DNA from 3 places in the Brevundimonas sp. Soil_N_31 genome. Region 1 is predicted to be linked to each of the others. Evidence: predicted binding sites of a transcription regulator. Region 1 holds the regulator's gene; each other region holds the start of a gene.
What was found. Region 1 encodes LexA, which represses DNA repair genes until DNA is damaged. Its sites were predicted from a motif close to ATGTTCNCNANNTGTTCT; they were not measured.
Positions count from the first base shown of each region.

Region 2: AC3A3G_RS14880 (ImuA family protein) is a predicted target of LexA. The motif match lies at 3,006-3,023, and genes of this name have one in related genera.
Region 3: recA (recombinase RecA) is a predicted target of LexA. The motif match lies at 3,473-3,490, and genes of this name have one in related genera.

Region 1 is NZ_JBDGLE010000002.1:235,151-245,425, reverse strand. It holds gene AC3A3G_RS04225 (glycosyltransferase) at 1-649, opposite strand, end outside; gene AC3A3G_RS04220 (autotransporter outer membrane beta-barrel domain-containing protein) at 961-4,239, shown strand; gene AC3A3G_RS04215 (S9 family peptidase) at 4,356-6,452, shown strand; gene lexA (transcriptional repressor LexA) at 6,574-7,278, shown strand; gene AC3A3G_RS04205 (ComEC/Rec2 family competence protein) at 7,422-9,512, opposite strand; gene gltX (glutamate--tRNA ligase) at 9,571-10,275, shown strand, end outside.
Region 2 is NZ_JBDGLE010000010.1:9,791-20,065, reverse strand. It holds gene AC3A3G_RS14890 (error-prone DNA polymerase) at 1-793, opposite strand, end outside; gene AC3A3G_RS14885 (Y-family DNA polymerase) at 790-2,307, opposite strand; gene AC3A3G_RS14880 (ImuA family protein) at 2,222-2,980, opposite strand; gene AC3A3G_RS14875 (DUF5961 family protein) at 3,126-3,362, shown strand; gene ku (non-homologous end joining protein Ku) at 3,463-4,323, shown strand; gene AC3A3G_RS14865 (hypothetical protein) at 4,446-4,649, shown strand; gene AC3A3G_RS14860 (hypothetical protein) at 4,662-4,886, opposite strand; gene AC3A3G_RS14855 (ATP-binding protein) at 5,046-6,842, opposite strand; gene AC3A3G_RS14850 (JAB domain-containing protein) at 6,733-7,704, shown strand; gene AC3A3G_RS14845 (DUF7146 domain-containing protein) at 7,712-8,662, shown strand; gene AC3A3G_RS14840 (ParB/RepB/Spo0J family partition protein) at 8,691-10,275, shown strand, end outside.
Region 3 is NZ_JBDGLE010000004.1:70,711-80,985, forward strand. It holds gene alaS (alanine--tRNA ligase) at 1-1,059, opposite strand, end outside; gene rraA (ribonuclease E activity regulator RraA) at 1,191-1,673, opposite strand; gene recA (recombinase RecA) at 2,295-3,374, opposite strand; gene AC3A3G_RS07895 (GNAT family N-acetyltransferase) at 3,597-5,168, shown strand; gene AC3A3G_RS07900 (CaiB/BaiF CoA transferase family protein) at 5,293-6,351, opposite strand; gene acs (acetate--CoA ligase) at 6,576-8,513, opposite strand; gene AC3A3G_RS07910 (DcaP family trimeric outer membrane transporter) at 8,550-9,899, opposite strand; gene AC3A3G_RS07915 (response regulator transcription factor) at 10,082-10,275, shown strand, end outside.

The DNA.
Region 1 (10,275 bases):
TGTCGACCTCGACGCCGAGCGGACGAATCACAATGCCGCCCACGCCCGCCTCTTCCAGGCGCTGGGCGATGAATCGGCTGGGCGAGACGACTCGATCGAATTGCGAGAACAGCTTGGCCCAACGCTTTTCGACCGGCTTCTTGGCCCATTCACCGAAATGCAGCGCCGCCAGCGCCGCTGGGTCCGAGTGGCAAAAGCCGACGACGGGGCAGCCGACCCTCTGGCCCGCCTCCAGCGCGCCCTGGCCCGGCGTATAGGGATCGCCCGCCTCGATCAGCGTGGGGTTGAGCGACGACACCCAGGCGCCCCAGCGGCGCACCGAACTGGGCCAGCGATAGCCGTCGCCGAACGGCAGCTTAGCGGCCTGCAACCGGACGATTCCGTCCAAGCTTGCCTTGTAGCCCGCCCCGGGCACCACCAGGCTGTGCGCCACATCCGGACGATGGTCCGCGAGCCAGGCCTTCTTGGACAACAGATAACGTTTCACCCCGCCCGAACGGGGCGCAAACAGCATGGTGGTGTCCACCAATCTCGGCCGCTCCCCAGCCGCAGAAGCCTTCAGCGCCCGGAGAGTCGCCGCCACTTCGTCGTCCAGGCCAGGAAACAGGCGCAGTTCGCTTTCCTGAACGTCGATGGGGCTGGCGCTCATGCCGGAAACCTTTTCGTTGAACTTCTTCACGCTAACGCCAAGGCTCCGACTTTGGATGCGGAACGTTGGAAATCAGCGCCCTGCAGATTTTCCGCCCTACATTCGTCGCCGAGAACGCTCAAGTGAGAAGCACGAAAGGTCCAGCTTTCACTGGCGTGAAACCCGTGTTTTCATCTGGCGTTCAGCTTCGTCCCCCTACGCCAGGCCTTGCATTCGCCCCAAATTCAAGAAACTTGGGGCGTGCGGGTGCGGACCCTGTTAGGAGGGGCGCCTCAATCCTTGCGCGTGCGACCACGAGGGGTTTCCTACGAATGCGTATTCTGCTCGCGACCGCTGTAGCGATCGCTCCCCTGATGGTTGCGGCCGGCGCTCAGGCCGAACAGGTCATCTCGAACGGCCGCACCACGCCGATCAGCACATCCACCGCCAACAATGGCGCGCGCGACGACGTGCGGATCGCCAACGGCGGCTCGATCACGGTAACGTCTGGTGCGGCGGTGACGCTGGATTCGAGCAACAGCGTCGATCTCGACGCCGGCTCCAAGATCGACATGCTGAAAGCCGCCGACGGCGCCACGGGCGTGCTGGTCAACGGCGGCAACACCGGCAACGTCACCATCGGCGGCGCCATCAACATCACTGACTCGATCGAGGAATATAAGGACGACGACAAGGACGGCGACCTGGATGGTCCCTTTGCGGATGGAACTGGTCGCTACGGCGTGCGAGTCGCCGGTTCGTCGCCGCTCGTCGGCAACATCACGATCGAGAATTCCGGTTCCATCCGGGTCGAGGGCAACAACTCCTACGGCCTGTCCGTTGAAGCGCCCCTCACCGGCAACATCATAAGCCAGGGCCAGATCACGGCCATCGGCAACAATACCTATGGCGTGCGAACCACGGGGGACGTCAGCGGCGATGTAACCTTGCTGGGCGCGGTCAGTGCTGTCGGTGAGAATGCGACCGGCGTAGCTATCGACGGAGCCGTCGGCGGCGGGGTCAAGATTCAAGGCGCCGTAACCGCTACCGGCTATCGCTATACCGTCCCGCCGCCTTCGAAACCGGCGACAGGCGAGCCGCGTGAAGGCCAGACCTATCTCGAAAACCTCGACGCGGACGACCTGCTGCAGGGCGGTCCCGCCGTGCGTATCGCAGGCGATGTAGGCAAGGGCGTCGTCTTCGACACCGCACCTTCGTATGGCTCCGGCGGCATCGATGGCGATGACGACGGCGACGGCGTCAAGAACGGTGATGAGGACGACGACGGCGACGGCAAAAAGAATCGCGAAGACACCGACCGTGACGGCGACGGCATTCTGGACGCCCAGGAAACGACGGCCAGCATCCGCTCCTTCGGCGGCGCGGCCGCCGTCCTCGTAGGATCCACGGACAGCGCCATCACCCTCGGCGAAGTCGGCACGGGCAATTCCGCCTATGGCCTCATCAACCGAGGCGCCATCGAGGCGTCGGGGGTCTATAAGGACGTGGACGCCAAGGCCGTGCAGATCGGCGGCACGGGGCAAGCCGTGAACATCGCCGGCGGCTTCCGCAACGAAGGAACTATCGGCTCGTCCGCCCTGTCAGCCAACAGCAGCACAGTGCTTGTCGGCAGCGGCGCGTCGCTTCCCACGATCATCAACACGGGCGCCATTCAGAGCGCCGTCACCAGTTCCGACGCAGACACCGCTACAGGCGTTCTGATTCAAAGCGGCGCCAATGTCGCTTCGCTCTCGAATTCGGGCACCCTCGCCGTCGGCGTTAACGGCTCCAAAGGCAACGCCGTGGCGATCCGCGACGAGTCGGGCACGCTGTCGTCGATCAACAACACCGGTCGGATCGTCGCCGCCATCACGCCCGAAAAGGATGTCGAGCGTACCGGCTCCGCCATCGCTGTAGACGTCAGCGCCAACATGACCGGCGTCAACCTTGTGCAGGACGGGACAGTAATCCCGGACCACAAACTGCCTGACGCAGACAAGGACGGTGTTCCGGACGCCAACGAACCAGCCATCATCGGCGACATCCGCCTCGGCTCAGGCGCAGACGTGCTGGACATCCGCAACGGTACGATCAACGGCGACATCTCCTTCGGTACGGGCGCCGACCGCCTGTCGATCAGCGGCGGCGCCGTCGTGACTGGCAAGCTGTCCAACGGCGACGGCCAGTTGGACATTGATATCTCCAAGGGCACGCTCGACGCCCGCCACACGGGCCAACTTCAAGTCAGCGACCTGAACGTCGGCGCTGACGGCAATCTGATCGTGACCTTGGATCCCGCCAACCAGGCTTCTGGCGGCTTCAAGGTCAGCGGCTCGGCCGATCTGGCCGACGGCGCCGGTCTCGGCGTGCGGTTCAACTCTCTGATCCAGGATCCGACCTCCTTCACCATTATCGAGGCCGGCGACCTGAACGTCGGCGACATCGACCAGGCCGCCTTGCAGTCCAACTCGCCCTACGCCTTCGTCGTCAGCGCGAACGTCGATGAGGCTGCAGGAAAGCTGACCGTCGATGCGCGCAAGCGCACGGCCGAAGAGGCTGGCATGATCAAGGCCGAAGCATCGGCCTATGACGTTCTGTACGCTGGCCTGGCTGACAATGAAGTCATCCGCGCCGCCATGCTGAACCAGACGGACCGCGACGGCTTCTTCAACATCTACCAGCAATTGCTGCCCGAACATTCGGGCGGCCCGCTGCTGTCCCTGGCCAGCGGCGTGGACGCCGTGACCCGCGCCCTGACCGGCCGTAACGCCGCCGCCGCGCCGGGCGAGACCAGCGCCTGGGTGCAGGAGATCAACTTCTACGCCGACAAGGACAAGACCGACACCTACGGCTTCCGTTCGGAAGGCTTCGGCCTCGCGGGCGGCGTCGAGCGCGGCACCAACATGGGCGCTTTCGGTCTGACGGCGGCCTTCACCTCGTCGGATCTGGAAGACCCGGAATCGGCGGCTGAGGAAGTGCTGTCAGCCAATCTGCTGGAACTCGGTCTCTACTGGCGCGCCCAGGGTCAGTACTGGACCACATGGGCCCGTGCCGCCGGCGGTTACGCTTCCTTCAGCGCCACGCGCAAGCTGGTCGCCGACGGCGTCAACCTGAAGAACGAATCCGACTGGAACGGCTTCACCCTCGCCGCAGCCGGGGGCGCCTCGTACGAACGCCACTTCGGCCGGGTGAACGTCCGTCCCGAAGTCTATGTCGAGTATTTCTCGCTGAGCGAAGACGCTCGCACCGAAGAAGGCGGCGGCGACGGTTTCGACCTGAAGATCGACGAGCGCGACGGCCATCTGTTCTCGGGCGTGGCCGCCGTCAACATCGGCTACGGATTCGGCAAAGACGGCTGGATTCGTCCGGAGCTGCGCGTCGGCTGGCGCCAGAACTTCTCTGTCGATGCAGGCAAGACCATCGCCCGCTTCGCCTCAGGCGGCGACTCCTTCACCCTGGATCCCGCCAGCATCGAGGGCGGCGGCCCGATCCTAGGCTTCCGTCTGAATGTCGGCAACGACCTGGGCATGCTGGCCATCACCGGCGACGCCGAGCTGTTGGAAGACTACGTCCGCTACACCCTGTTGCTGCGGGCCAGCTTCAAGTTCTGACTTTTCTTCGGAACCCGAATGAAAATGGGCCGCCGGATTCGTTCCGGCGGCCCTTTCCATGTCTTGTGGCGCACTCGGGCCTTTCTATGATCCCTCTCAACCAGAGGGGGTTTCAAATGAACAAGTTCGCCTGGGCGGCCTGCGCCCTGATCCTCAGCGCCCACGCGCCCGCGATGGCGCAAACCACCGCCCAAACGGCCGCCGCGCCCAGCCTGCCGACCGCCGACCGCGGCCTGTTCACCGCGCAAGATCTGTTCGGCATGGAGGTCGCCTCCGACGCCCAGATCAGCCCGGACGGGGGGCAGATCGCCTATGTCCGCCAGACGGCCGACATCATGACCGACCGGATGCGCCCGACCATCTGGTTGATCGACGTGAAAACCGGCCGCCATTCGCCCCTGATCGCCTCGGCCGGGTCGCACCGCCAGCCGCGCTGGTCGCCGGATGGTACGCGCCTGTCCTACATCTCCAGCGCCGAGGGCGGCGCGCCGCAGTTGTTCGTGCGCTGGATGGCGTCGGGCGAATCGGTCCGCGTCACCAACCTGCCCAACACCCCGTCCAGCGTCAGCTGGTCGCCCAACGGCGAGCAGTTGGCCTATTCCGTCCTGGTCCCCGGCGAGAAGCCCAAGATCGGATCGCCCCTGGCCAAGCCCGAGGGCGCCCAGTGGGCGCCGCCGCTGGAGATCATCGACAGCGTCTCCTACCGCTCCGACGGCCAGGGCTATCTGAAGCCCGGCTTCCGCCACGTCTTCGTCGTCGGGTCGCAGGGCGGCGGTGCGCGCCAACTGACGCACGGCGACTTCCACCACGGCGGCGGCCTGTCCTGGTCGGCCGATTCCCGCACCCTCTACCTCAGCGCCAACCGTCGCCCCGACTGGCAGCGCGAAGCCGCCGACAGCGAAGTCTTCGCCCTGGATGTCCAGACCGGCGGCCTGACCGCCCTGACCAGCCGCGCCGGGCCGGACAACGCCCCCGTCGCCTCGCCCGACGGCCGCCGCATCGCCTACCTGGGCTATGACGACAAGCGGATGGGCTATCACAACACCCGCCTCCATGTGATGGACGCCGACGGCTCGAACAGCCGCGTCCTGACCGAAAGCCTCGATCGCTCGGTCCAGTCTCCGGTGTGGAGCCGCGACGGCCGCTCGGTCTACGTCGCCTATGACGATCAGGGCCGCACCAAGGTCGCCCGCGTGTCGCTGGACGGCGCCGTCACAACCCTGATCGAGGATCTGACCGGCGACGACTTCGGCCGCCCCTATACCGGCGGCGGCTTCACCGTGGCCGACGACGGCGCCATCGCCTATACGCGCGGCGACTCCAGCCGCCCGGCCGACGTTCACGTCCTGAAAGGCGGCCGCAGCACCCAGCTGACCCGCCTGAACGCCGACTTCCTCAGCGCCCGCCGCCTGGGCGAGGTGCGCCGCATCCAGGTCGCCTCCTCCCACGATCAACGCGCGGTCGAAAGCTGGCTGACTCTCCCGGCCGACTATGTCGAGGGCCAGCGCTATCCCCTGGTGCTGGAGATCCACGGCGGCCCGTTCGCCGCCTACGGCCCGCACTTCGCCACCGACAACCAGTTGTTCGCCGCCGCGGGCTATGCCGTGCTGTCGGTCAACCCGCGCGGTTCGACCTCCTATGGGGACGAGTTCGCCAACCTGATCCACCACAACTATCCGTCGAACGACTATGACGACCTGATCAGCAGCGTCGACGCCATTATCGCTCAGGGGATCGCTGACCCGAACAAGCTGTTCGTCACCGGCGGCTCGGGCGGCGGCGTGCTGACCAGCTGGATCGTCGGCAAGACCGACCGCTTCAAGGCGGCCGTCGTCCAGAAGCCGGTCATCGACTGGGCCAGCTTCGTGCTGACGGCCGACAACCCGGCCTTCTTCGCCCGCTACTGGTTCGGCGAATATCCGTGGGAGAACCCGGAGGCCTACTGGCGCCGGTCGCCGCTGTCGCTGGTCGGCAACGTCAAGACCCCCACCATGGTCGTCGTCGGCGACGAGGACTATCGCACACCCGTCAGCGAGTCGGAGCAGTACTACACCGCCCTGCAGCTGCGCGGCGTGCCCACAGCCCTGGTGAAGATCCCCGGCGTCGGCCACAGCTTGGCCGTCCGCCCGTCCCAGAACGCCGCCCGCATGAACGCCTTGATCGAATGGTTCGCGCGCTACAAGGACGGCGCCCCGGCCGCTCCGGCGCAATAAGACCCGGCCCCGCGCCCGTCATGCGGCGGGCGCGGGGGTTCAGCGTGGCGTTAGTTGACTTTTAACCAGAACACTTACAGAACATCATCAACGGTTCACGCCTTGTTCTGGATTCTGCGCCATGCTCACGAAGAAACAGCACGAACTCCTGATGTTCATTCATGAGCGCATCCGGGAGACGGGCGTTTCGCCATCCTTCGACGAGATGAAGGAGGCGCTGGACCTGGCGTCCAAGTCGGGCATCCACCGCCTGATCACGGCGCTGGAGGAACGCGGCTTCATCCGCCGCCTCGCCCACCGCGCCCGCGCGCTGGAGGTGGTGAAGCTGCCGGAACAGGCGACGACCGCCGCCCCGGCCAATGGCCGCGCGCCCTTCAAGCCCGACGTGATCCAGGGCGGCGGCCTGAACCCGCGCCCCGCCGTCGCCGAGGCCGCCAACGACGTGCGCGACCTACCGCTGCTGGGCAAGATCGCCGCCGGCACTCCCATCGCCGCCATCCAGCACGAGCGCGAGCGCCTGCCCGTCCCCGAAGCCATGCTGGGCGCGGGCGAGCACTACCTGCTCGAGATCGAAGGCGACTCCATGATCGAGGCCGGCATCCTCGACGGCGACACAGTCATCATCAAACGGGTGGAGAACGCCTCTTCCGGCGAGATCGTCGTCGCCCTGGTCGAAGGCGAGGAAGCCACGCTGAAGCGCCTGCGCAAGAAGGGCCAGTCCATTGCCCTCGAGCCCGCGAACAGCGCCTATGAGACCCGCATCTTCGGCCCCGATCAGGTCGAGGTTCAAGGCAAGCTGGTCGGCCTGCTGCGCCGCTATCACTGAGGCCCTCCCCCATCCCGCTCATCCCGGCCGACGCCGGGATCCAGTGCCTTGGCTTCAAGCGGGTCGTCTGGAAGTTTGCCTGTCCTCTGGCCTCATCTGGCCAGCGATAGCGCGTGTATCCCGGCGTCCGCCGGGATGAGCGGTTAGGAGTGAGCCCCGCTCCACGGCCGCCGTCCCCGCACCTCCGCCGCCCACAGGGCGCGCCAGCCGCCCGCCCCATCGCGCCACAGCTCCACCGAACCGCCGCGCGCATGATCCGCGCCGTCCAGCACCAGCCGCCCCTCGCATGACGACGGCAGGACCGCGACCACGGCCCGCACGCTGACCACCTCGGCGCTGCGGCACATCTGATCCATCTGCGTCTCGCTAGGCGGCGCCTTGCCCCACCACAGCGCCAGCGCGCCTTCCTCGCCCTCCGGCGCGCAGAAGGACCGCTTGCAGGTCCACCCTTCGCCCGGCCGCCCGACCGCCTCCAGCCCCCGTCGGCGGGACCACAGATCACTGGCGAACTGGCGCACCGCAGGCCGCATCACGACCGCCTGCTCTCCCTGCCGATACGCCGCATTCGCCCCGCCGTCGCCGATCCAGACATCCGGCGGCGCCGGGCGCGGCCAGATCACCACCGCTGCCGCGAACGGCAGGCCCAGCCAGCGCCACCGTCCGCGCCACAGGCACATGAACAGTATGCCCATGAAAGCGACCGGCAGCGCCGCCGCCGGGGCGCTGGCGATCGCCTGAACCGCGCCGGGCAGACCCGCCGCCCAATGGCCGATCGCCAGCATGACATCCACCGACTTGCCCGCCAGCCACAGGAAGGGCGCGCCCAGGCCCAGCGGCTCCAACGCCGCGCCCAGCGCAAGCGCGGGCATCATGACGAAATCCGCCAACGGCGCCGTCGCCAGATTGGCGATCAGCCCATAGACGGCGGTGCGGTTGAAATGCTGCATGGCGAACGGTCCCGTCGCCATGCCCGCCACCAGGCTGGCGGCGCATGCCGCCAGCAGCCAACTGCCGAACCGCTGCACGGCGACGATGGGCCAGGGTGCGGCGAACTCTCGGATGCGGCGCGGCCAGACCTCGACCAGGGCGACCAGGGCCGCCGTCGCCGCGAACGACATCTGGAAGCCCGGCGTCACCACGGCCTCGGGCCGCAGCAACAGCACGACGAAGGCCGCCGCCGCCAGCGCCCGCATCGTCACCGCCTGCCGGTCGGCCAATACGGCCAGAAAGGCGATGGAGGCCGTGACCGCCGCCCGCTCGGCCGGCGGCGGCGACCCCGAGATCACCAAGTACGTCCCGACCGCGATCAGGCCTGCGATCGCCGCAACCTTCTTGCCCGAGACGCGCAACGCCAGCCACGGCCAGGCCGCGACCAGCAGACGCACGGCGAAGAAGACGAAGCCCCCCACGACCGCCATGTGCAGGCCCGAGATCGACAGGATGTGCGCCAGTCCCGAATCCCGCATGGCGTCCAGGTCCGGGCTCTGGATCCAGGTCTCGTGCCCCGTGGTCATGGCCGCCGCCACCCCGCCGGTCCGCTCGCCCAGGCGCGCCACGATCCGCTCGGCCAGGGCGTAGCGCACGGCGTTGACCTTCATCGCCATCCGCACCCGCCAGGGCGGCGGCGTCAGATCGGCGGCGCGCGTCGGCCCCAGGGCGAACAGCGTCCCGCCCATGCCCTGAAAATAGGCGTTGCGGCCGAAGTCATAGGCGCCGGGGCTGGCCGGCGGCGGCGGCGGGTTCAGAATGCCGAAGACGCGGATCGCCGCGCCGGGCGGCGGCGGCGTCCCCTTCACCGTGACCCGCAATCGCTCGGGCGTCGCCTCAGGCGCCAGTCCGCGCACCCGCACCGGCGCCACGACGACGCGGGCGCCGTTCTGGCCCGGCGAGTCCACGTCCGTAACCCAGCCCTCGAGCTGCGTAGGCTTCATGTCGACGGGTGCGATCGGCGCCGCCACGGCTACAGCCCTCAACTTGGCGACCGCCATGCCGCCGCAGAAACAGGCCAGCATCAGCAGAGCTAAAGTCCCCCAACGCGGCAGCCCTCGCACGCGTCCGACGATCCAGGCGCCCAGCAACACGACGGCGGCCGCCGCCAGCGGCCACGTCTCCGGTTCATCCTTCAGCGTGAAATAGGCGGCGCACCCTGCACCGAAACAGACGGACGACCACAGGGGCCAGCGATCCGCCTGCGCCCGCACGTCATGGCGAAGACTGTCAAATAACCGGGCCATAAGGGTTCGCTTCCCCACGGGCGGGCGTATAAGACCCTGCCCTATGGACCCTGCCTCTATGACCTCCCCTTCCTCGACCGTCGTCACCCGCTTCGCCCCCTCGCCCACAGGCTACCTGCATATCGGCGGGGCGAGAACTGCGTTATTCAACTGGCTGTACGCCAAGGGGCGCGGCGGCAAATTCCTGATCCGCATCGAGGACACCGACCGCGAACGTTCGACCGACGAAGCGGTGAAGGCCATCTTCGACGGTCTGTCCTGGCTCGAACTGTTCGGCGACGAAGAACCGGTCTTCCAGTTCGCTCGCGCCGACCGTCACCGCGATGTGGTCAATGAACTGCTGGCGACCGGCCACGCCTATCGCGACTTCCTGACCGCCGACGAGACGACGGCCCTGCGCGACCAGGCCAAGGCCGAGGGCCGCGACTTCGTCTCGCCCTGGCGCGACCGGGAGCCGAGCGTCGACGATTTGGCCAAGCCGCACACGGTGCGCTTCCGCCGCCCGCTGGATCAGGCCGTCGCGGTCGATGACGCCGTGCAGGGAACCGTGCGCTGGGACTCGGCGTCGCTGGACGACCTGGTCATCCTGCGCTCGGACGGGGCGCCGACCTATAACCTGGCCGTGGTGGTGGACGACCACGACATGGGCGTGACCCACGTCATCCGCGGCGACGATCACCTGAACAACGCCGCCCGTCAGAGCCTGATCTACGACGCCTTGGGCTGGACGCGGCCGACCTTCGCCCACATCCCCCTGATCCAC
Region 2 (10,275 bases), on a different contig from region 1:
GGAGGCCGGCCTCTTCAGGGTACTGGTAGGCAAGCTCGTCGAGCGAGAAGCGGCACCGGTCGGCGATCTCCAGGGTTCGGGCCAAAGCTTCGGGCCAGGCCCGGAACAGGCGGTGCATCTCGACGGCCTGCTTCAGATGCCGGTCGGCGGAACGCTCGCGGCGAAAGCCGACGCTGTCGATGGTGCAACCTTCCCGGATGCAGGTGAGGACATCCTGCAGGATGCGGCGGTCCGGATGGTGGTAGAGGACGTCGTTGACGACCACGGTCGCGACGCCGGTTTCAGCCGCCAGGCATGACAGCTCATGAAGGCGCATCTGGTCTCGCGGACGTCGACGCAGGGCGAGGGCGACGTGGGCGTTCCGGCCGAAGACCGCCTTCATCCGCTCGAGCCGACGGCGGGCCGCGGCGTCCGGCCGGTCGGGCGCCAGTATGGCCACCAGGCCTTCGGCATGACCGGCGAGATCCTCCCAGTCCAGCAAGCAGCGGCCCTTGCCGCCTCTCTGCTTGCCAAGGGTCAGCAGGCGGGTCAGGCGCGAATAGGCGGTCCGATCGGTCGGATAGACGAGGACCACGGCGCCGTCGGTCAGCTCCAGACTGCAGCCGACGATCAGGCGCACCCCCGCGGCCTTGGCCGCTTCATGGGCGCGAACGATCCCGGCCAGGCTGTTGCGATCAGTCACCGCCAGGGCGTCGAGACCGCAGGCGGCCGCCTCGGCGAACAACTCCTCGCAAGCGCTGGCCCCCCTCAGAAAAGAGAAGTGGGAGGCGCACTGGAGCTCGGCGTACCTCATCCGAACCGCCCGTGGATGAACCAGGCCTGGGAGCCGGTCCGGGCGTCGAGGCCGTCGCCCGCCCGGAACAGCCAGAAGCGTTCACCGGCCTCGTCCTCGACCTGGAAATAGTCCCGGACAGCCCACATCTCGGCGTCGCGCCGGCCCCACTCGCCGTAGATCCGCTCCGGCCCGTCGGCCCGCCGAATGCGTCGCCGCACGCCGCGCCACGTAAAATGGGTCGGGGGATTGTCGGGCAGGAGCGCCATGGTCTGGACCGGCTCGGGCGAAGGAAAGAGACGCACCGGCCGCGGCCAGTCCGGAGCCCAGGCGGCCAGGGAGGGGCCCGCGAGCGGGGCCGTCTTGCGGACGGATCGTTCCGGGACGTCGCTCTCTGCAGGCGCCATGCGGTAAAGGCTGCGGGCGCCGATGCGATTGGCCAGCAGATCGACCAGGCCCGAGACGTCAGGTGCCGCCTCATCCGCCAGGCTGGAGGGGCTTGGCCGCCAGTCCAGGGGTTCGGCGATCGAGGCCGTCAGCGTCATCCGCTCAATGCCGAAGCCGGGCGAAACGGTCTCGATCTTGTCCTGCAGCAGTCGGATCAGGCGTCGACGGTCCCGCACAGGCCGGGCCGTACCGACGCGGACGGCCTCAATGCGATGATCGACACGATGACAGAGCCAGTCGAGGCGGCGTACGCCCAGGCCCTGTCGTTCCAGCTGCGCGCAAAGCGCGTCTGTCAGGAGACCGACGTAGCGCGCCAAGGTCTCGGGCGCGCCTATGGGGTCGGCGAAGACCTGCTCCACCCGGGGCTGTTCGGTCTCGATGACGGGAATGATCGGTTCGAAGGTCCGACCAAAGGCCTGGTCCAGGCGCTTGCCGGCCTCGGGCCCGAAGCGGAGCGTCAGGGGGCCGCGGGGCTGGCGTTCCAGATCCAGGATGGTCTCGAAGCCCATGCGGCCCAAGGACTGGATGAGGTCCGGCGAAAGGCGCAGGGCGGCGAGGGGCAGGTTGGACAGAGACTGGCCGATCTCGCCCTCGGCGATGACGGCGGGGCCGCCATGACGTGCGGCGGCATGGGCCGCGCCATAGGTGGGAGCGACGACCGCCCTGGCGCGGACGCCGGCTTCCTCCAGGCGCGTTTCCATGTCGGCCAGGAGTTTCTCCTCTCCACCCCGGAGATGGGCGGCGCCCGTGACGTCGATGGCGAGACCGTCGGGCGCATCCGCCGCGCAGACCGGGGCGTAGCGGCGCAGCGCCCACAGGGCGAGCCGCTCAAGCGCCGCTGCGTCTTCTGCGGGAGCGGCGTCAAAGGGCTCCAGGCCGGGGACAAGGGCATGGGCCTGGGCCGAGGCCATGCCGGGGCGCAGGCCCAGGGCCCGGGCGGCTGGATTGCAGGCCGTAAGGATCCGTCGACGGCGATCCCGCCCGACAAGAACGGTCGGCGTCTCAGGCGGCGGTGCGGCGGACCCCAGCCGCCGGCGCAGCCGATCGATCGGCCAGTTCGGGAGGTAGAGCGAGACGACCCTTTTCATCACAGGCTTCCAGAGAGAAATCGGCGCAGTCGCCGGAGCGACAGCGGAGGAGTTCGACGAACCATCGCGGGCGGCCGACGCCAGGCGCGGGGAGGGGCGAGGAGGGCTGGGCGGTCACCCGCCATCGGGTGACCGCCGCTGTTGGTTGACCGAAGTCGGCGGCTTCGCTCGCGCGCCGCCAGCGCCGGACGGCGATGGCGGTGACCCCCGAGCTTTCGGCGGCGAGCTGGAGGCGGCGCGAGGCGGTCATGGAGAGGCGAGCGGTCTCGGCGACAACGGCGGCCAGGCCGCCGTGTCGCAGGCCTTCCTCGAAACAGGCCATCAGGCTCTTCTCGTCGCCGGCCTCCAGATAGAGGACCCGGTCCGGGGCGAGCCCGACCTGCTGCAGGGCCGGGGCGAAGAGATCAGGTCGGGTCAGGCACCAGAGCACCTGGCCCGGCAGGCGGGCGGCTATGCCGGCGGCGAAGAGGGCGGCGATCGCGCCGTCCACCGCTCCGTCGCCGCCGCCGGCCACCTCGTGCAAGGCGCCGAGAGCCAGCCCGCCCTGGGGCAGGGCGGCGTCGACGATAGGGACGCCGAAGGGCAGGACGCCGGCGCGGGACCGACCGGGTGTCTCCAGGCTTTCAATGCGGGCGCGCAAGGCGGCCAGCTCGGCGACAGGCCGGACGTGCATGACGGCCTCCTTTCCGAGGTCTATAATGTTCCTGTTATGTTCTGGTTCTCATTCCGGGACGGAGTCAATCAGGAGAAAGGCTTATCCCCGGACGAATCATGGAATCCTTTTGTCGCCTGCCGCATTCACTTGAGGAGGAGAGCCCATGGTCGAAGCTGCACAGCATCGCTATTTCGCCTATGCCGAGGGCGTGGGACGGGCCCACGGACATGTCATAGAGGCGCCGAGTTTCGAGGCCGCCGCCGTCGGCTACACGGAAATCTATGCGCCGCCCGTGGACGCCGACGACGAGATCCGGGTCTTTGTGGCGGAGATGGAGGGCGGTCAGGAACACTGCTTCGTCATCGACCTCGGCGACGGTCAGGCCGAACCCTGCGGCTGACGCCGGCCGGTCTGCGACCCTGAAATCGGGACGGAGCGAATTCCGGGGGACGGTGTTGAATCCGAGGTGGCGAGCCTGATGTTCGCCAGGAGTTCGGATCATGGCCTTTCGCCCCACATGGCAGGGACACCTGCGTCTGTCTCTCGTGACCTGTCCGGTCTCCCTCTATACGGCCAGCAATTCGGGAGGGGAGGTTCATTTCAACCTCATCAATCCGGAGACCAATAACCGTATCCGCATGGTGACGACGGATCCCGACACCGGGCCCGTGGAGCGGTCGTCTCTGGTCAAGGGCTATGCCGTCGCCAAGGACGAGTATATCCTGCTCACCGACGAGGAGATCAAGTCGGTCAAGCTCGAGAGCACCAAGACGATCGACATCGAGCGGTTCGTCCCCGCCGACGAGATTGATCGGCTCTACTGGGACAACCCCTATTATCTCGCTCCCGCCGGGGCGATCGCCGAAGAAGCCTTCGGCGTGATCCGCGAGGCCATGCGGTCGGAAGGCAAGATCGCCCTGGGCCGGGTGGTGCTTTCGACACGCGAGCGCCTTCTGGCTCTGGAGCCTCGCGACCAAGGCATTCTGGCCTATTCCCTGCGCACCCGTGGGGAGGTGCGCGACACTCGGGACGTCTTTGGAGCGATATCGGACAAGCCGCCCGATCCCGCCATGATCGACATCGCCCGGCGCATCATCGAGCAGCAGGCCGGACCCTTTGATCCTGACCAGTTCGTTGATCGCTACGAGGAGGCGCTCAAGGCCCTGATCGCGGCCAAGCAGAAGGGCCAGAAGCCGGTTCGCTCGGCCGAGCCCGAAGACACCAATGTCGTGGACCTCATGGCCGCCCTTCGCGCCAGTCTCCAGGGGGCCGCTCCGCGGACCAAGGGACGTGGACGCACGCCCAAGTCGCCCGCGCCGGCCAAGGCGTCTCGAGCCTCGCCGCGCCGTCGCGCCAGTTGAGGGACGATCACCCCCATCCCGTTACGCCGGACGGGCGGTATTTCGTCGTGCGGGGGCGACTGTGGCGATGTTCCAACCCGTCTCTCGCCCCAGAGGCGCGCCAGCGTCTCGTAGATGACCTGATGCGCGCCCGCAGGGCGGTGCGGGACGCCGTGCGGGCAGGGGATGAACAGGCCCTTTCGCTCGCTCGCAAAGAGGTGGAGGCGGCCAAGGTCTCACTCGGCGAAAGGGGGCCGCCGTGGTGGAGCGACGGCGCGCCTGACGTCAATCGTCGCCTGGCGCGCAATACCGGCTATGCGGCCTGGTTCGCCGGCCAGGAAGAATGAGGGGGCGCGGCTTCAGGCCGCCTCGGCCCATGGCGTCGGGTCTTGCGGGAGGGCCAGTGCGTCCTGGGGGAAGCCCAGGGCAGGATTGCTCAGCACCTGGATGAAGCGTTCACCCTGATAGAGGCAGATGGTGTCGAAGCCGATCCATTCGTCCGCGACAGCGGCCAGCGCCTGTATGGCCGAGGCGTCGTCGCGCACGTCCAGCACCCTGATTTCGCGCGCGGGAACGCCGGGCATGTTAACAATGCAAAAGTATGAATTCACGCCGCTTACCTCGATTTGGCGCATCAAACGATCCGGCCGACTCGGGGTTCCGCTAAATCGCATGCCGGGCGCCCTCGCGGTGCGTTCGGTCGGACGGCCGGCGGTAAAGCGGCTGCTCCCACTTCGCCGCGACTAGGCCTGGGCGGCGTCCGCTGACCGGGTCGAAGGCGCGGATTGTTCGGCCGCCCGGGTCAGCGCCGCGTACAGGCGATCCGGCTGTATGGGCTTACCGACGAAGTCATCCATCCCCGCAGCCGCATATTCTACCTGCTGGTGCTGCAGGGCGTTGGCCGTGAGAGCGATGATGGGCGTTCGCCGGCGGCCGCGGAAAGCTTCCTCCGAACGGATGGCGCGGGTCGCGGCGAGGCCGTCCATCACAGGCATCTGCACGTCCATCAGGATGATGTCCCAGTCCTGCCCGCGCCAGGCCTCGACCGCTTCCTGGCCGTTCTCCACGAACCGACAGTGCACGCCGCTCGGCTCGAGCAGGAGTTCGAGAACCTTGCGATTGGTGGGGTGATCTTCGGCGGCAAGAACCCATAGCGGCGCGCCGTCGCCGTCGCCGACGGCCGGCGCAGCCGGCTTGAGGGTCGGGGTCTCGGCGAAATCGGTCTGACCGGTCTTCAGCGGCAGGAGAACGACGAACTCCATGCCGCCGCCCGGCCTGCGTCGGGCCTGGACCTCGCCCTTCATCAGGGAGGTGAGATCCGCGCACAGGGCGAGGCCGAGTCCCGTGCCGCCACGGCGACGGGTGGAGGATTCGTCGAGCTGGACGAATTTCTGGAAGAGACGATCCATCTGGGCGGGATCTATGCCCGGGCCCGTGTCGACGACGGCGAGCCGAAGCCCCGCGAAGGCTGCCGATCCGCTGGAGCCGCCTGCGGGGGCCGCGCTTACGACCAGGCCTCCCGTACTCGTGAACTTGACCGCGTTCGAGACCAGATTGGAAAGGATCTGACGAATGCGCGCCTCGTCGCCGATCCAGGTCCGGGCCAGGCCGGGTGCGATCTCGAGGCCGATCGTCAATCCCTTGGCGGCGGCCGCTGGTTCGAAGAGGCGGGTGACGCCCTCGAGCATCGGGCGGAGAGCGAAGGGACGGGCGTCGATCGTCAGCTTGCCGGCCTCGATCTTGGAGAGGTCCAGCATGTCGTTGAGCAGGACGCGGAGGGCTTCGCCGGAATCGACCAGCAGGAGACTTTGCTCCTTTTCACGAGGGGGCAGGTCGGCATGGGACAGGGCGCGCGCCATGCCGATCACCCCATTGAGGGGCGTCCGGATCTCGTGGCTCATATTGGCGATGAAATCACTCTTGGCGCGGCTGGCCGCTTCGGCCAGACGACGCGCGGCGACGGCCGTCGCCTCGGCTGTCCGGCGCTGGGCGAGGGCGGCGGACAGGCCGCGTACAGCCGCGACCGTAGCCGCCGCCAGCAGCAGGCCGGCGACCAGAAGCTGCAGGGCAGGCAGGAGCTGGTCGTACCGGATGCGCATGAAGACGGGCAGGGCCGCAAGCGCGCACAGATGAGGACCCAGCGTCACTGCCGTGATCGTCCGGGAACCGGCGGTCACCATGAGGCCGTTGATCAGGGCGCCGGACAGCAAAAGAGCGGCGCAGACCAGGCCCTGGGTCTCCAGGGTCATGGCCTGGCGCAGGGCGAAGACGGCGAAGAGGAGGTTGCTGGAGAGGACCAGGCTGACGCCGATCGGAGCGAGCCGGCGCCTCAGCCGCGGCGAAGCGGTCCAGACCGCTGTCACGAACCTTTCCCCTGCCTGGACCAGGACATAGGCGACGGTCCAGATCAGGGCGAAGCGCAGACCGACCATGGGCCAGAAGGCCAGGGCTATAAGCAGGCTGAAGCCTATGCGCGTGCGCCATTGCCCGGCTCGCTGCCTGAGCGCCTCCCCGATCCGCCGCCTCTTCTTGGGGGTCATGACCGTTTCTCCCTTTTGCGCGATCCTGAGACCGCCTTCGTCAACAAAGCCTCAAGGCCCCGGAGGGTCCGGGGAATGTGAGTCTGCCTCGGTCCAGCGGCGATCGGGAGGAGGAGGAAGGGAGCCAGGGGGCGTTCCAAACCGGAGCGGCGACGAGGACCCTCAGATGAGCATCAAGCCCCATGCCGGCGACGCGCCGGGAAACGCCCTGCCCGTGACCACGCGAAACGCCCGGCGATCACGAAGCGCCCGGCCGGACCATCCCGATCTTGAAATCCTGGCAGGATTTCTGGAAACGAGGCTGGGCGCCAAGCGCGCCCGTCTCGTCGGTGGACGGCTGCTTGCGCGAACTGGCTCCCTCGCCGGGGTGGCGGCGACAACAGGCCCGATCCTGCGCGCTCAGGGACTTTCCGACGCGGCGGTCTCCGACATCGCCAGAGCGAGATCTCTGGCTTCGGCCATGGCGCGCGATCTGGCCTGCCGGGGTCCCGTCCTGTCTTCCTGGAGCGCGCTCGTGGACTATCTCCGGGTCGCCCTGGCCCATCTTCCCCGGGAAGAGTTCCGGGTCCTCTATCTCGACAAACGCAATGTCCTGATGCGCGAGGAGCATCGGGCGCCGGGCACGACCGACCACGCGCCCGTTTACGTCAAAGAGGTCTTGAGAACGGCGCTCGAAATGTCCGCCTCGGCCATGATCCTGGTTCATAATCATCCTTCCGGCGATCCGACGCCGTCGCGGGCGGATATCGAGATGACCCGGAGGATTCTCGAGGCCGCACGCATCTTCGACATCGAGGTCCACGACCATGTGGTCGTCGGCCGGGAAGGGACGAAGAGCTTTCGCGCCCTCGGCCTGATGTGAGGACGTCATGATCCTCGCCACGGGGCTCCATGACATCGTCGCCGCCCTTGGCGGCGACCTTCACCACGGTGGACGAACCGCCAGCGTGCCGGCGCCGGGTCACAGCAGGGCGGACCGGTCAGTCTCCCTCTTGCTGGACCAGGATCGAGTCGTGATCCACGGTTTTGGTTCGACGGGCTGGCGCGAGGTTCGAGCCCATCTCGTCGGTCTGGGCCTGATCGACGCCGCTGGGCGCCTGACCGGCGCAACGACTGGCGAAGTCGGGCGGGCGTCGGTCATGCCCGTACGACCGCCGCCTCGCAGGCGGATGGCTGTCGCCCAGAGGGTCTGGGGCGAGGCCTTGCCGCTCGCGGAAGGCGATCTCTGCCTTCGCTACTTCAGACACCGCGGGCTCCGTCTCCGATCCATGCCCGAGGATCTGCGCCGCCACCCCGCCGCGCCGGTGTCGGTGTTTCGGCCTGACAGCCCGACTTGTCCGGCCATGATTGCGGCGATCCGCGCCCCGGACGATGAAATGCGCGCTGTGGAGATCGCCTATCTGGATCCGGACGGCCGGGCGGCGCGCCGGATTCGACTTCCGCGCAAGACGGTCGGATCGGCGCCGGGCGGGGTGGCGGTTCGTCTCTCGCCGCTGGAGGCCGAAATGGTCGTCGGCGAGGGGGTTGTGACGACGCTCTCGGCCATGGCGCGCTTCGATCTCCCCGGCTGGGCCCTGCTGTCCGCCGGCAACCTGGCGCGTTGGTCGCCCCCCTTGGGCGTACGCCGCGTCTTGATCGCGGGGGATCGCGGCCGGGCGGGCGAGGGGGCGGCGGCGGCGCTTTGCACGCGTTTGCGGAGCGAGGGCGTAGCGGCCTCCATCCGTCTGCCGCCTGCCCCTTTCGGGGACTGGAACGAGGCCGAGGCCGCTGTTCGGGAGAAGGAGGAAGGGCGGAGCGGGGCGCCGGCAAGGCGGGGATAGGCCTCGCCGAACCGGCGGGAGAAGACCCATGACCCGTTTCGCTTCACAGGCCGCCGCTGCGGGGGCTCCGGCTTCGACGCCTTCACCCTCAGGGCCTGCCGCGTCGCCACGCCGCCAGGCTGTCGTCCGTCTCGGCGACCTCGACATCGCCCCCGAAAACCTCCGCTATGGCGAGGCGCCGGACGACGACATTCCGCAGCTGGCCGACACCATCACCGCCGCCGGCCTGCTGCAGCTTCCGACGGTACGGCCGGGCCGGGGCGAGGAGGCCGCCTTCATGGTCCTGGACGGGCGTCGTCGGTTGCTGGCGCTCCGGCTGCTGCGTGACGGCGGTTTCATCGACGACGACCATTCGGTGGAGGTCTTCGTCGAGACGGACCGGAAGCGCCAGGCTGCGGCGGTCGTCCTGACCAACACCGCCGCCCCGGTCCACGTCGCCGACGTCATCGCCGCCATTGGCCGGATGCTGAAGGAAAGACTGGGCGTAAAGGTCATCGCCCGCGCCTTGGGCTATGGCGAGGTCGAGATCCGCCGTCTGGCGGCCCTCTCGAAGCTTCCCGCCGTCGCCCTGGAGGCGCTGAAGGCCGGCAAGATCACCCTGCGCCAGGCCAGGTTGCTGGCGCGCCTGAAGGACAAGGCCCAGCAGGTGGAAATGGCTCAAGGCGTCCTCGACGGACAGGGTCTGGCGGAGTGGCGCATCCAGGAACAGCTGGGCGAGGGCCGGATCACGGACCGGGATCCCCGCTGCGGCCTGGTCACGCCTGCGCTTTACGCGGCAGAGGGCGGGCGGACGGAGGCTGACCTGTTCGGGGAGATGCCGCCGGTCCTGCTGGACCCCGAGGCCCTGACGCGGGCCTGGCTCAAACGCGCGGCGGAGATTGCGGCGCCATTTGAGGCAGAGGGCCTGACCGTACGCCTCCGTCCCGGCGACGACGGGATGGAGCTGCCTGAGGACCTGGAGCAGCTGTACTACGCCTATGGCGCCCTGTCCGAGGAAGCGACCCTTGTTTATCGTGAGGCTCGCGACCGCACCCAGGCGGCGGCTGAGGCCGTGGCGGCGATTGAACCGGTAGCGCCCGATGCGGTCCGTGCGGGAGGCCTGGAAACCTTTGTACGGGCGCGGATCGTCCAGGATCAGGCCGGCGCCGGGCAACGGCTGGCCACCGTGCTGGTCCTGCGTCCGTCGCTGCGGACCGGCGTCGAGGTCGATTGCTACGGGCCGGTCGAGGCCGAGGTCGATCCTGTCAGGTCGACGGATCACGAGGCCGGGGAGACTGGCGTAGAGACGATGGAGGCTCCGGGACGACCGGTGGCTCGCAGCGCTTATGCGCCGCCTCGTGCGCAGGCCCCGGCGCCCGAGGTCGACGGGGTCAGTCATGTCCTGCACGCGACCCGCACGGACATGGCGACGCGCGGTCTGATCCGCGCCCTGGCGGACGCGCCGGAGGTCGCGCTCACGGCCCTGATCGCCCGGCTGTTCGGGGCCGTGGCGATCTGGCCGTCGATCGGACGGACTGAGGCGGCCCTCGCCGTCACAGCCTCGATGTTCAGCCCGACGGGGGGGCGCATCATCGAGGCCCTGGACGGCGCGGTGCGCGAACGTCTCGATGAGC
Region 3 (10,275 bases), on a different contig from region 1:
CTTCAGCGTGTCCTCGATGAAAGCCTGGGCGCGGCCGAGCTCGGGGTAGGCCTCGCCCATCTCCTCGACCAAAGTCGGCACTAGGCGGTGCATCAACGGATCGGCGGCGCCCAGCAGGTGGGCGTGGCGCATGGCGCGGCGCATGATGCGGCGCAGGACATAGCCCCGGCCCTCGTTCGAGGGGGTCACGCCGTCGGCGATCAGGAAGGCGGTCGAACGCAGGTGATCGGCGATGACCCGGTGCGACGGTGCGCGCTCGCCCTCGGCCTTGGTGTGGGTCAGCTCTTCCGAGGCCGCGATCAGATTGCGGAACAGGTCCACTTCATAGTTGGAGTGGACGCCCTGCAGCACGGCGGCGATGCGCTCCAGACCCATGCCGGTGTCGACCGATTTCTTGGGCAGTTCGCGAACGATCTCGTCGTTCTCCTTTTCGAACTGCATGAAGACGTTGTTCCAGATCTCCACGAAGCGGTCGCCGTCCTCGTCCGGCGAACCGGGAGGGCCGCCGAAGATATGGTCGCCGTGGTCGTAGAAGATTTCCGTGCACGGACCGCTCGGCCCGCTGTCGCCCATGGCCCAGAAGTTGTCGGCGGTGGGGATGCGGATGATCTTGTCGTCCGAGAAGCCGGTGATCTTCTTCCAGATGTCGAAGGCTTCATCGTCGGTGTGATAGACGGTGACCAGTAGGCGCTTGGGATCGAGGCCGAACTCCTTGGTCAGCAGGGTCCAGGCGCGCTCGATGGCGTGGTCCTTGAAGTAGTCGCCGAACGAGAAATTGCCCAGCATTTCAAAGAAAGTATGGTGACGCGCGGTATAGCCGACGTTGTCCAGGTCGTTGTGCTTGCCGCCGGCGCGGACGCATTTCTGCGAGCTGGTGGCGCGGTTGTAGGGCGGGGTGGCGGCGCCGGTGAAATAGTCCTTGAACGGCACCATGCCCGCGTTGACGAACAGCAGCGTCGGGTCGTTCTGCGGCACGAGCGGAGCCGACTGCACCTTCTCGTGGCCGTCGGCGGCGAAGTAGTCGAGGAAGGTGGAACGGATCTGCTTCAGGCTGGTCATGGGCGTATCGCTCTGGAACTCGGGCGCGCGGGAGGAATGTCGGAACCGGCGTCATATAGGGATTTTGCGCCGAACGCATCACTGGCGCGTGATCCTGCGGGCGCGGCCGTGTTTTTACGCTCGAGGACGCTCTAATCGTGCAGGCGACGCGGCGAGACGATCAGGCCGTCCGCGTCGGCGTAGAGCCAGTCGCCGGGGGTGAAGATGACGCCGCCGAAGGCGGTGGGGATGTCGATCTCGCCGATGGCGTCGCGATCGGCGCGCAGGGGGATGGTTCCCAGGGCTTTGACGCCGACGTTCATGGTGTTGATGACGGCTGTGTCGCGCACGGCGCCGTGGACGACGATCCCGGCCCAGCCGTTGTCGATGGCCAGTTTGGCTAGGTTGTCGCCGACCAGGGCGCGCTTGAGCGAACCGCCGCCGTTGACCACCAGAACCGCGCCTTGACCGGGGCGCTCCAGCGTCTGGCGGACCAGGGCGTTGTCGTCCAGCACGCTGAGGGTGCGGATCGGGCCGTGGAAGGCCGTGACCTGGCCGAAGCTGCGGAAAGGCGTCTGGCAGACCTTCACCACGTCAGGATGGGCGTCGCAGAGGTCGGCGGTGGCAGGGGGCATGGCGTTCCTTCTTCTTTATCAAGAATCGTTGTTATGTGATCTGGTCTGATGGATGTTTCAGACTTTAATTTAGGGAGAATACGCGTGCGCACGCTAACCAAATTGGCAATGTCCGGAATTCTTCTCGCCATGACCGCTTCGCCGGCGGTTGCGTTCAATTCATGGGAGTATGTGTACTATTATACATTCTATTCGGACGCATCCATGACGACCGTCGTGGGGTATGGGAATGATGTTTGCATGGAATCGGGAGGCAATGTGACGGTAATTACGCCCCTGTTCCCTACGCCTTACTATACGGCCGAGCGGGGGCACGAGTGCCGTCCTGGGGGACCGCTTTGAGCTGAGGTCAATTTTCAGCTTGGGGAAAAAAAGAGGCCCGCCCGAAGCAGGTCGGGCGGGCCGGTCTCCGTTCGACCGGCCCCGCGGGGTCGGTAGGCGGGTCGCGAGGCGGCGAACGGAGAAGCTCTGGCCGTCAGGATGCCCCTTGCCTTCCGCCGTCATCCTCGGGCTTGATCCGAAGATCGGATCGTCAGCGCGATCACGGCTGGAAAGGAAGAGGACGCTGCCTGGCTGGATCCTCGGGTCAAGACCGAGGATGACGGCGTTGGGGGTGGCGGATCAGCCCTCCAGATCCTGACCTTCGTCCGGCTCGGGCGCGCCCAGCATGTCGTCGGCGATCTTGGCCGTCGACTGGCGCACGGCCTTCTCGATGGCGAGGGCCATGTCGGGGTTGTTCTTGAGAAACTCCTTGGCGTTCTCGCGACCCTGGCCGATGCGGGTGGAGTCGTAGGAGAACCACGAACCCGACTTCTCGATGATGTTGGCCTTGACCCCCAGGTCGATGATCTCGCCGATCTTGGAGATGCCTTCGCCGTACATGATGTCGAAGATGACCTCGCGGAACGGCGGGGCGACCTTGTTCTTGACCACCTTGACGCGGGTGGTGTTGCCGACGACCTCGTCGCGGTTCTTGATCGCGCCGGTGCGGCGGATGTCGAGGCGCACCGAGGCGTAGAACTTCAGCGCATTGCCGCCCGTCGTCGTTTCCGGCGAGCCGTACATGACGCCGATCTTGTGACGGATCTGGTTGATGAACAGGACGATGCACTTCGACTTGGAGATCGAGGCCGTCAGCTTGCGCAGGGCCTGCGACATCAGGCGGGCCTGAAGGCCGGGCAGGCTGTCGCCCATCTCGCCCTCGATCTCAGCGCGGGGCGTCAGGGCGGCGACGGAGTCGACCACCACGATGTCCACGGCGCCCGAGCGCACCAGGGTGTCGACGATCTCCAGCGCCTGCTCGCCCGCATCGGGCTGCGACACCAGAAGGTCGTCGAGGTTCACGCCCAATTTCTGAGCGTAGACGGGATCGAGCGCGTGTTCGGCGTCGACGAAGGCGGCCACGCCGCCCTTCTTCTGGACCTCGGCCACGGTGTGCAGGGCCAGGGTCGTCTTGCCCGAGGATTCGGGGCCGAACACCTCGATCACCCGGCCGACCGGCAGACCGCCGATGCCGAGCGCCATGTCGAGACCCAGAGAGCCGGTCGAGACGCTCTCGATCTCGGCCACCTGTCCGGCCTTGCCCAGTTTCATGACCGAGCCCTTGCCGAAGGCGCGATCGATCTGTGCGATCGCCGCCTCAAGAGCGCGTTGTTTGTCGCCGTCTTCTTTACCCACGAGCTTCAGTGCCGCCTGTGACATTGGTTTTCTCTCCCTTGCCATGATTCCCATCTGACTTCGGGAGAGACCCGCCACGGACCCGCTCCCTCGTTGAGCCGGACTATGGACATGGTTTGTTCTTGTTCGCAAGATGTTCTCGTGAACTGAACGAGAACAAATCTGTGCGATGCGACCGAAATTGACGCATTAGCTCTTTTGTCGGCCGAATTGATCCAACAGCCAAGCTCGCGCGTTAGGCAGGGCATGACCGACATTGAGACCTCCCTTTCCGCCGAGCCGGCGAAGCCCGCCGTCCTGACCATCCGCAACGCCCGCATGGGCGATGTCGCCGGGGTCAACGCCCTGGTGGCGCGAGTTTACAAGGACATGCCGCCCTATACGCCGGGGATGCTGCGCGGCCAGATCGCCACCTATCCCGACGGGCAGTTCGTGGTCGAGTTCGAGGGCGAGATCGTCGGCTACGCCGCCAGCTTCCGCATCGACGAGGCCTCGGCCATGGGGCCGCACAGCTGGGACCAGATCACCGGCGGCGGCTATGGCGCGCGCCACGATCCGGCGGGCGCGTGGCTGTACGGCATGGAGGTCTGCGTCGACCCCGCCCGACGCCGCCTGCGCATCGGCCAGCGCCTGTATGACGCGCGCCGCGACCTGTGCGAGGCGCAGAACCTGAAGGGGATCGTCTTCGGCGGCCGGATGCCGGGGCTGGCGCGTCGCCGGGCCGCCTATCCGGACCCGAACGCCTATGTCGAGGCGGTGCGCGACCGCAAGGTGAAGGATCCGATCATGGCCTTTCACCAGCGTTCCGGGTTCGAGCCTGCGGGGGTGCTGCTGAACTATCTGCCGTCGGACAAGGCGTCGCTGGGCCATGCGGCGCGCTGGGTCTGGCGCAATCCCTACTATGTCGAGGCGACGGGCAAGGGGGCGGCCTTTGCGGTGAAGGAGACGGTGCGCGTCGCCACCGTCCAGCTGCAGATGCGCAAGGTCGAAAGCTTCCGCGAGTTCATGGACAACGTCGAATATTTCGTCGACGTGGTGTCGGATTATCGCGCCGACTTCGTGGTCTTCCCCGAGCTGTTCACGCTTCAGCTGCTGTCGCTGGAGACGAAGAAGCTGACCCCGGCGGAATCGATCGAGGCCCTGACCCGCTACACGCCGCGCTTCGTCGAGGCGATGCGCGAGCTGGCGGTAGGCTACAACGTCAACATCATCGGCGGCTCGCACCCGACGCGGACCGAGGACGGCGAGATCCAGAATGTCGCCTACGTCTTCCTGCGCGACGGCTCGGTGCATGAGCAGGAGAAGATCCACCCGACCCCGAACGAGCGGCACTGGTGGAACATCAAGGGCGGCGACCGCGTCAACGCCATCCCTACCGACTGCGGGCCGATCGGGGTGATGATCTGCTACGATTCCGAGTTCCCCGAACTGGCGCGGCGTCTGGCGGACGAGGGGGCGCGCATCCTGTTCACCCCCTTCTGCACCGACAACCGGCAGGGATATCTGCGGGTGCGTTACTGCTCGCAGGCGCGGGCCATCGAGAACCAGTGCTACGTCGTGCTGTCGGGCAATGTCGGCAACCTGCCCAACGTCGAGAACATGGACATCCAGTATGCGCAGTCCTGCATCCTGACGCCGTGCGACTTCCCCTTCGCGCGCGACGGGGTGGCGGCCGAGGCCAGCGAGAACGTCGAGACGGTGACGGTGGCGGATCTGGACCTGTCCGACCTGGCCTGGGCCAAGGCGCAGGGGACGGTGCGGAACCTGAGGGATCGCCGGTTCGATCTGTACAAGACGGTGTGGACGGATGGGGGGTGACCTTGCCGCCGCTCATCCCGGCGGACGCCGGGATCCAGTAAGAGCAGCGCGCACGAGGCCTGGTGTTCATGCCGCGCGTTTGAGGCCAAAGCACTGGGCCCCGGCGTCCGCCGGGGTGAGCGGATTATGAGGGCCGCTTCGCCGGGCTGTCCCGGAAGCGGGGCGCGGGCGCGGGCTGCACCACGCCCTGCGCGGTAACGAAGGCCTCGCGGGCGCGGTTGTGCGGGTGGTCGGGGGCCTCGGTCATGGACAGGACGGGGGCGACGCAGGCGGCCTGGGCGTCCGGATCATTGCACCAGTCGTCGCGGGTGCGGGTGCGGAAGACGGCGGCCAGCTTGTCCTTCAGCCTCGGCCACTGAGCCGGGTCGAAGGGCATGGCGAAGTCGGGATCGCCGCCCAGCCCCGTCAGCCGCATCAGGGCGATGTAGAAGGCCGGTTCGATGGCGCCGACGGCGAGGTATTTGCCGTCCGACGTCTCATAGACCTCGTAAAACGGCGCGCCGGTGTCGAGCAGGTTGACGCCGCGCTCGTCGCGCCACGCCAGGCTGGGCGGCAGGGGCGCGGGCAGGTTCTGGCGGAAGCCCCAGATCATGCTCATCAGCAGGGATGAGCCGTCGGTCATGGCGCAGTCGATCACGTCGCCGCGTCCGGTGCGCTGGGCCTTCAGCAGGCCCGCGACCATGCCGAAGGCCAGCAGCATGCCGCCGCCGCCGAAGTCGCCGACCATGTTGATCGGCGGGGTCGGCTTCTCGCCCGCCCGCCCGAAGGCGTGCAGGGCGCCCGAGACGGCGATGTAGTCGATGTCGTGGCCCGGCGCCGGGGCCAGCGGCCCGTCCTGACCCCAGCCGGTCATGCGGCCGTAGACGAGGCGCGGATTGTCGGCCAGCAGCGCATCGGGGCCGAGACCGAGACGTTCCATCACGCCGGGGCGGAAGCCCTCGATCAGGCCGTCGGCGGCGCCGGCGAGGTCGCGGATCAGGGCGGCGCCCTCGGGCGTCTTCAGGTCGGCCTCGACCAGACGGGCGCGGCTGCGGTTCAGGGGATCGCGCGGGTCGGGCGCGGCGCCGGGGCGGTGGACCAGCACCACCTCGGCCCCATGATCGGCCAGCATCATGCCGCAGAAGGGGGCGGGGCCGATGCCGCCGATTTCGATGATGGTCAGGCCGTCGAGAGTTCCGCTCATGTCCGGCACTGAAGCCGAGGCGGGCGGCCCCGTCCAGCCTTGGCGAACAAGCCTTGAACTGAACGAAGCCGCCTCTTCGGGGGGAGCTGAATGATGAACCCACTCACCCCGGCGGGCGCCGGGGCCCAGTGCTTTGGCTGAGCGGCGCGACCGTGCTGGCTGGCGCGGCGCGCGTTGCTCTTACTGGGTCCCGGCGTCCGCCGGGATGAGCGGATTTAGGGAGTCTAGGCCGCCCGGTTCTTCACCAGATCGTCCACCACCGACGGATCGGCCAGGGTCGAGGTGTCGCCCAGGGCGCCCAGTTCGTTCTCGGCGATCTTGCGCAGGATGCGCCGCATGATCTTGCCGGAGCGGGTCTTGGGCAAACCCGGCGCCCACTGGATCACGTCCGGCGCGGCGATGGGGCCGATCTCCTCGCGGACCTGGGCGATCAGGGCCTTGCGCAGGTCTTCGGTGGCCTCGACCCCCTTGTTCAGGGTGACATAGGCGTAGATGCCCTGACCCTTGATGTCGTGAGGGAAGCCGACGACGGCGGCCTCGGCCACATCGTCGTGCAGGACCAGCGCGCTCTCGACCTCGGCCGTGCCCATGCGGTGGCCCGAGACGTTGATAACGTCATCGACCCGCCCGGTGATCCAGTAATAGCCGTCCGCGTCGCGGCGGCAGCCGTCGCCGGTGAAATACTTGCCCTGATAGGTCGAGAAATAGGTCTCGAAGAAGCGCTGGTCGTCGCCATAGACCGTCCGCATCTGGCCCGGCCAGCTGTCGGTGATGCACAGATTGCCCTCGGTCGCGCCGTCCAGCACGCCGCCCTCGGCGTCGACGATCTGCAACTCGACGCCGGGCAGGGGCTTGGTCGCCGAGCCGGGCTTCAGGTCCGTGGCGCCGGGCAGGGGCGAGATCAGGGCGCCGCCCGTCTCGGTCTGCCACCAGGTGTCGACGATGGGCAGGCGGCCTTCGCCGACGACCTCGTGATACCAGCGCCAGGCCTCGGGGTTGATCGGCTCGCCGACGGTGCCCAGCAGGCGCAGGGACTTGCGGCTGGAGGCCTTCACCGGGGCGTCGCCCTCGCGCATCAGGGCGCGCAGGGCCGTGGGGGCGGTGTAGAAGATGTTGACCTGGTGCTTGTCCACCACCTCCCAGAAGCGGCTGACGGTGGGATAGTTGGGCACGCCCTCGAACATCAGGGTCGTCGCCGCATTGGCCAGGGCGCCGTAGACGACATAGGTGTGGCCCGTGACCCAGCCCACGTCGGCCGTGCACCAGAAGACCTCGCCGGGGCGATAGTCGAACACCAGCTCATGCGTATAGCTGGCCCAGAACAGATAGCCGCCGGTGGTGTGCAGCACGCCCTTGGGTTTTCCGGTCGAGCCGGAGGTGTAGAGGATGAACAACGGGTCTTCGGCGTTCATCGGCTCGGGCGCGCAGTCGGGCGAGGCCTTGTCCGTCTCGACGCCCCAGTCCAGATCGCGGCCGGCGACGAAGGGCACGTCTGCGCCGGTATGGCGCAGGACGACGACGGTCTTCACGCCCGCGACCTTCTCCAGCGCCTTGTCGACATTGGCCTTGAGCGGAACCTTCTTGCCGCCGCGGCAGCCCTCGTCGGCGGTGATGACGAAGGTCGACTGGCAGTCCTCGATCCGCCCGGCGATGCTGTCGGGCGAGAAGCCGCCGAAGATGACCGAATGCACGGCGCCGATGCGGGCGCAGGCCAGCATGGCGTAGGCCGCCTCGGGGATCATCGGCAGATAGATGGTGACGCGGTCGCCCTTCTGGACGCCGTTGGCCTTCAGCACGTTTGCCAGGCGGCAGACGCGCTCGTGAAGCTGGCCGAAGGTGACGGTTTCGCTGTCGGTCGGTTCGTCGCCTTCCCAGAGGATGGCGACCTCGTCCTTGCGGGCGGGCAGGTGGCGGTCGATGCAGTTGACCGAGGCGTTCAGCACCCCGTCCTCGAACCAGCGGATGCGGAAGTCGGCCTTGTTGAAGGAGACGTCCTTGATCTTGGTCGGGAAGGTCATCCAGTCGAGGCGTTCGGCCTGTTCGGCCCAGAAGGCCTCAGGGGTCTCGCGCGCCTGCATCCGGGCCGCTTCATAGCCGGCGCGGTCCATGTGGGCGCGGGCGGCCAGTTCGGCGGGGACGGGATAGATTTCCGGATCAGACACGCGATTTTCCTCCAGCAGTCTTTTTCTTTTGCGACTTCAGAAGCCGTATTTGGCGAACAGGATCAGACGGGTCATGTCGCCGTCCAGCCCTGACTCCAGTTCGCGATCAGCGAACATCACCTCGGCGCCGACATCAAACGCCGTGACCGGCGACCAGATCAGATTGGCGTGAAGGCTCTGGGCCGAGCGGTTGACGCCTGTGCCGGTCAGGGCCGTGTCGTTGTCCACCTTCTGCGTCGACCAGATCAGGCTGGAGCGCCAGCCGGGCGCCCAGACGTGGCGATAGGCGGCGAAGCCCGCGACCACGCCGATGGCCTCCAGATCGCCCGAGGCGTCCAGCACCGCGTCGTTGGAGAAGTTCAGCCCGACATAGCGGCCGATGCCTTCGCCGCCTGTCAGCATCAGGCGAATGTCGTCCTGCGCCCCGACCTTGAACTTGGCCGAGGCCGACACGCCCCAGCCGGTGGCGGTGGAATCGATGTTGGTCGCCGGGTTCTGATACTTCAGCTGGCGCACCAGCCCGGACAGCTGCACGTCGCCCCACGGGCGGCTCAGCGCGTAGCGGGCGGTCAGGTCGGGCAGGCTGTTGTCGTCGGCCACGATGCGGGCGCCGCCGCCGAAGGGGGTAACGGTGGTCTCGGGGTTCTCCAGCGCGATGGAGAAGGGGCCGCGCGTGTAGCGGACCTGGGCCTGACGGGCGAAGACCGTGCCCTCGGCCGCGCCGACGAAGTCCGCCGATTCCGGCAGGACGGCGGTGTTCTGGAAGTTGGTCCACTCCTGACCGATCAGCCAGTTGTCGATGGTGACGAAGGCGCGGCGCAGGGCGGGGTTCGAGCCGCTGGTCGTGCGCTGGTCGCCCGAGCCGGGCAGGGTCTGGAAGTCCATCTCCAGCCGCGTGCCGATCTTGCGACCGCCGACCACGCCGTCGGTGGTCAGCCAGAAGCGGGTCTGGCGGGCGTTGAAGTCGGTGGCGACGTCTTCGTCCGCACCGCCGACCGGGATGGAGCCGGGCAGGTGGTAGTCCCGCAGGGCGTCGCCGTTGGCCGGGTCGCCGCCGGAATAGCTGGAGGCCATGGCGTCGACCTTGATGAAGCCGCCGAACTTCACCGTGTGGTCGCCGATGCGGAAGCCGTCCGAAGGCGCCGCCGGGGCGGAGACCGGCGTCGGCGCAGGCGCCGGCCGCGTCTCCAGGCGGATGATGTCCTGAGCTTGCGAGGCCTGCTGCGTTCGCGCGGCGGCGACTTCGGACTTAAGACTGTTCAGCTCGGCTTCGAGCTGGGCGATACGGGCTTCCAGAGCGGCGCTGGCGTCTTGAGCCAGTGCGGCGCCGGGCGCGAGCAGCAGCGCGGCCGCAGCCACGCCGCCGAACAAACGGCAGCTTCCCATGCGTGGTCCTCCCAGACCGTTGTTCCGGACCCGTCTGTCGCAGGCCTCAGGACGGCAGCATTCCGCGCGCTCCGGGTTTGCGGCCATTAGCCATTCGTCTAGTTTCGACCAAAGTCGAGGCGCGGCATGGTGTCGTCGCGACGCGGCCGACGAAACAAGAACCGCGCGTGGGAAGGACACTCATGGATCGCATCGTCGTCGCCGACGACCACCCCCTGTTTCGGGCGGCGCTGAAGTCGGCTGTCGAAAAGGCGTCCGAAGGCGCCCAGATCGTCGAATGCGCCAGCCTGGCCGAGGCGCAGACCGCCCTGGGCGCGGCGCCGGTCGATTTGCTGCTGCTGGATCTGAAGCTGTCGGACGTGGACGGCATGACGGG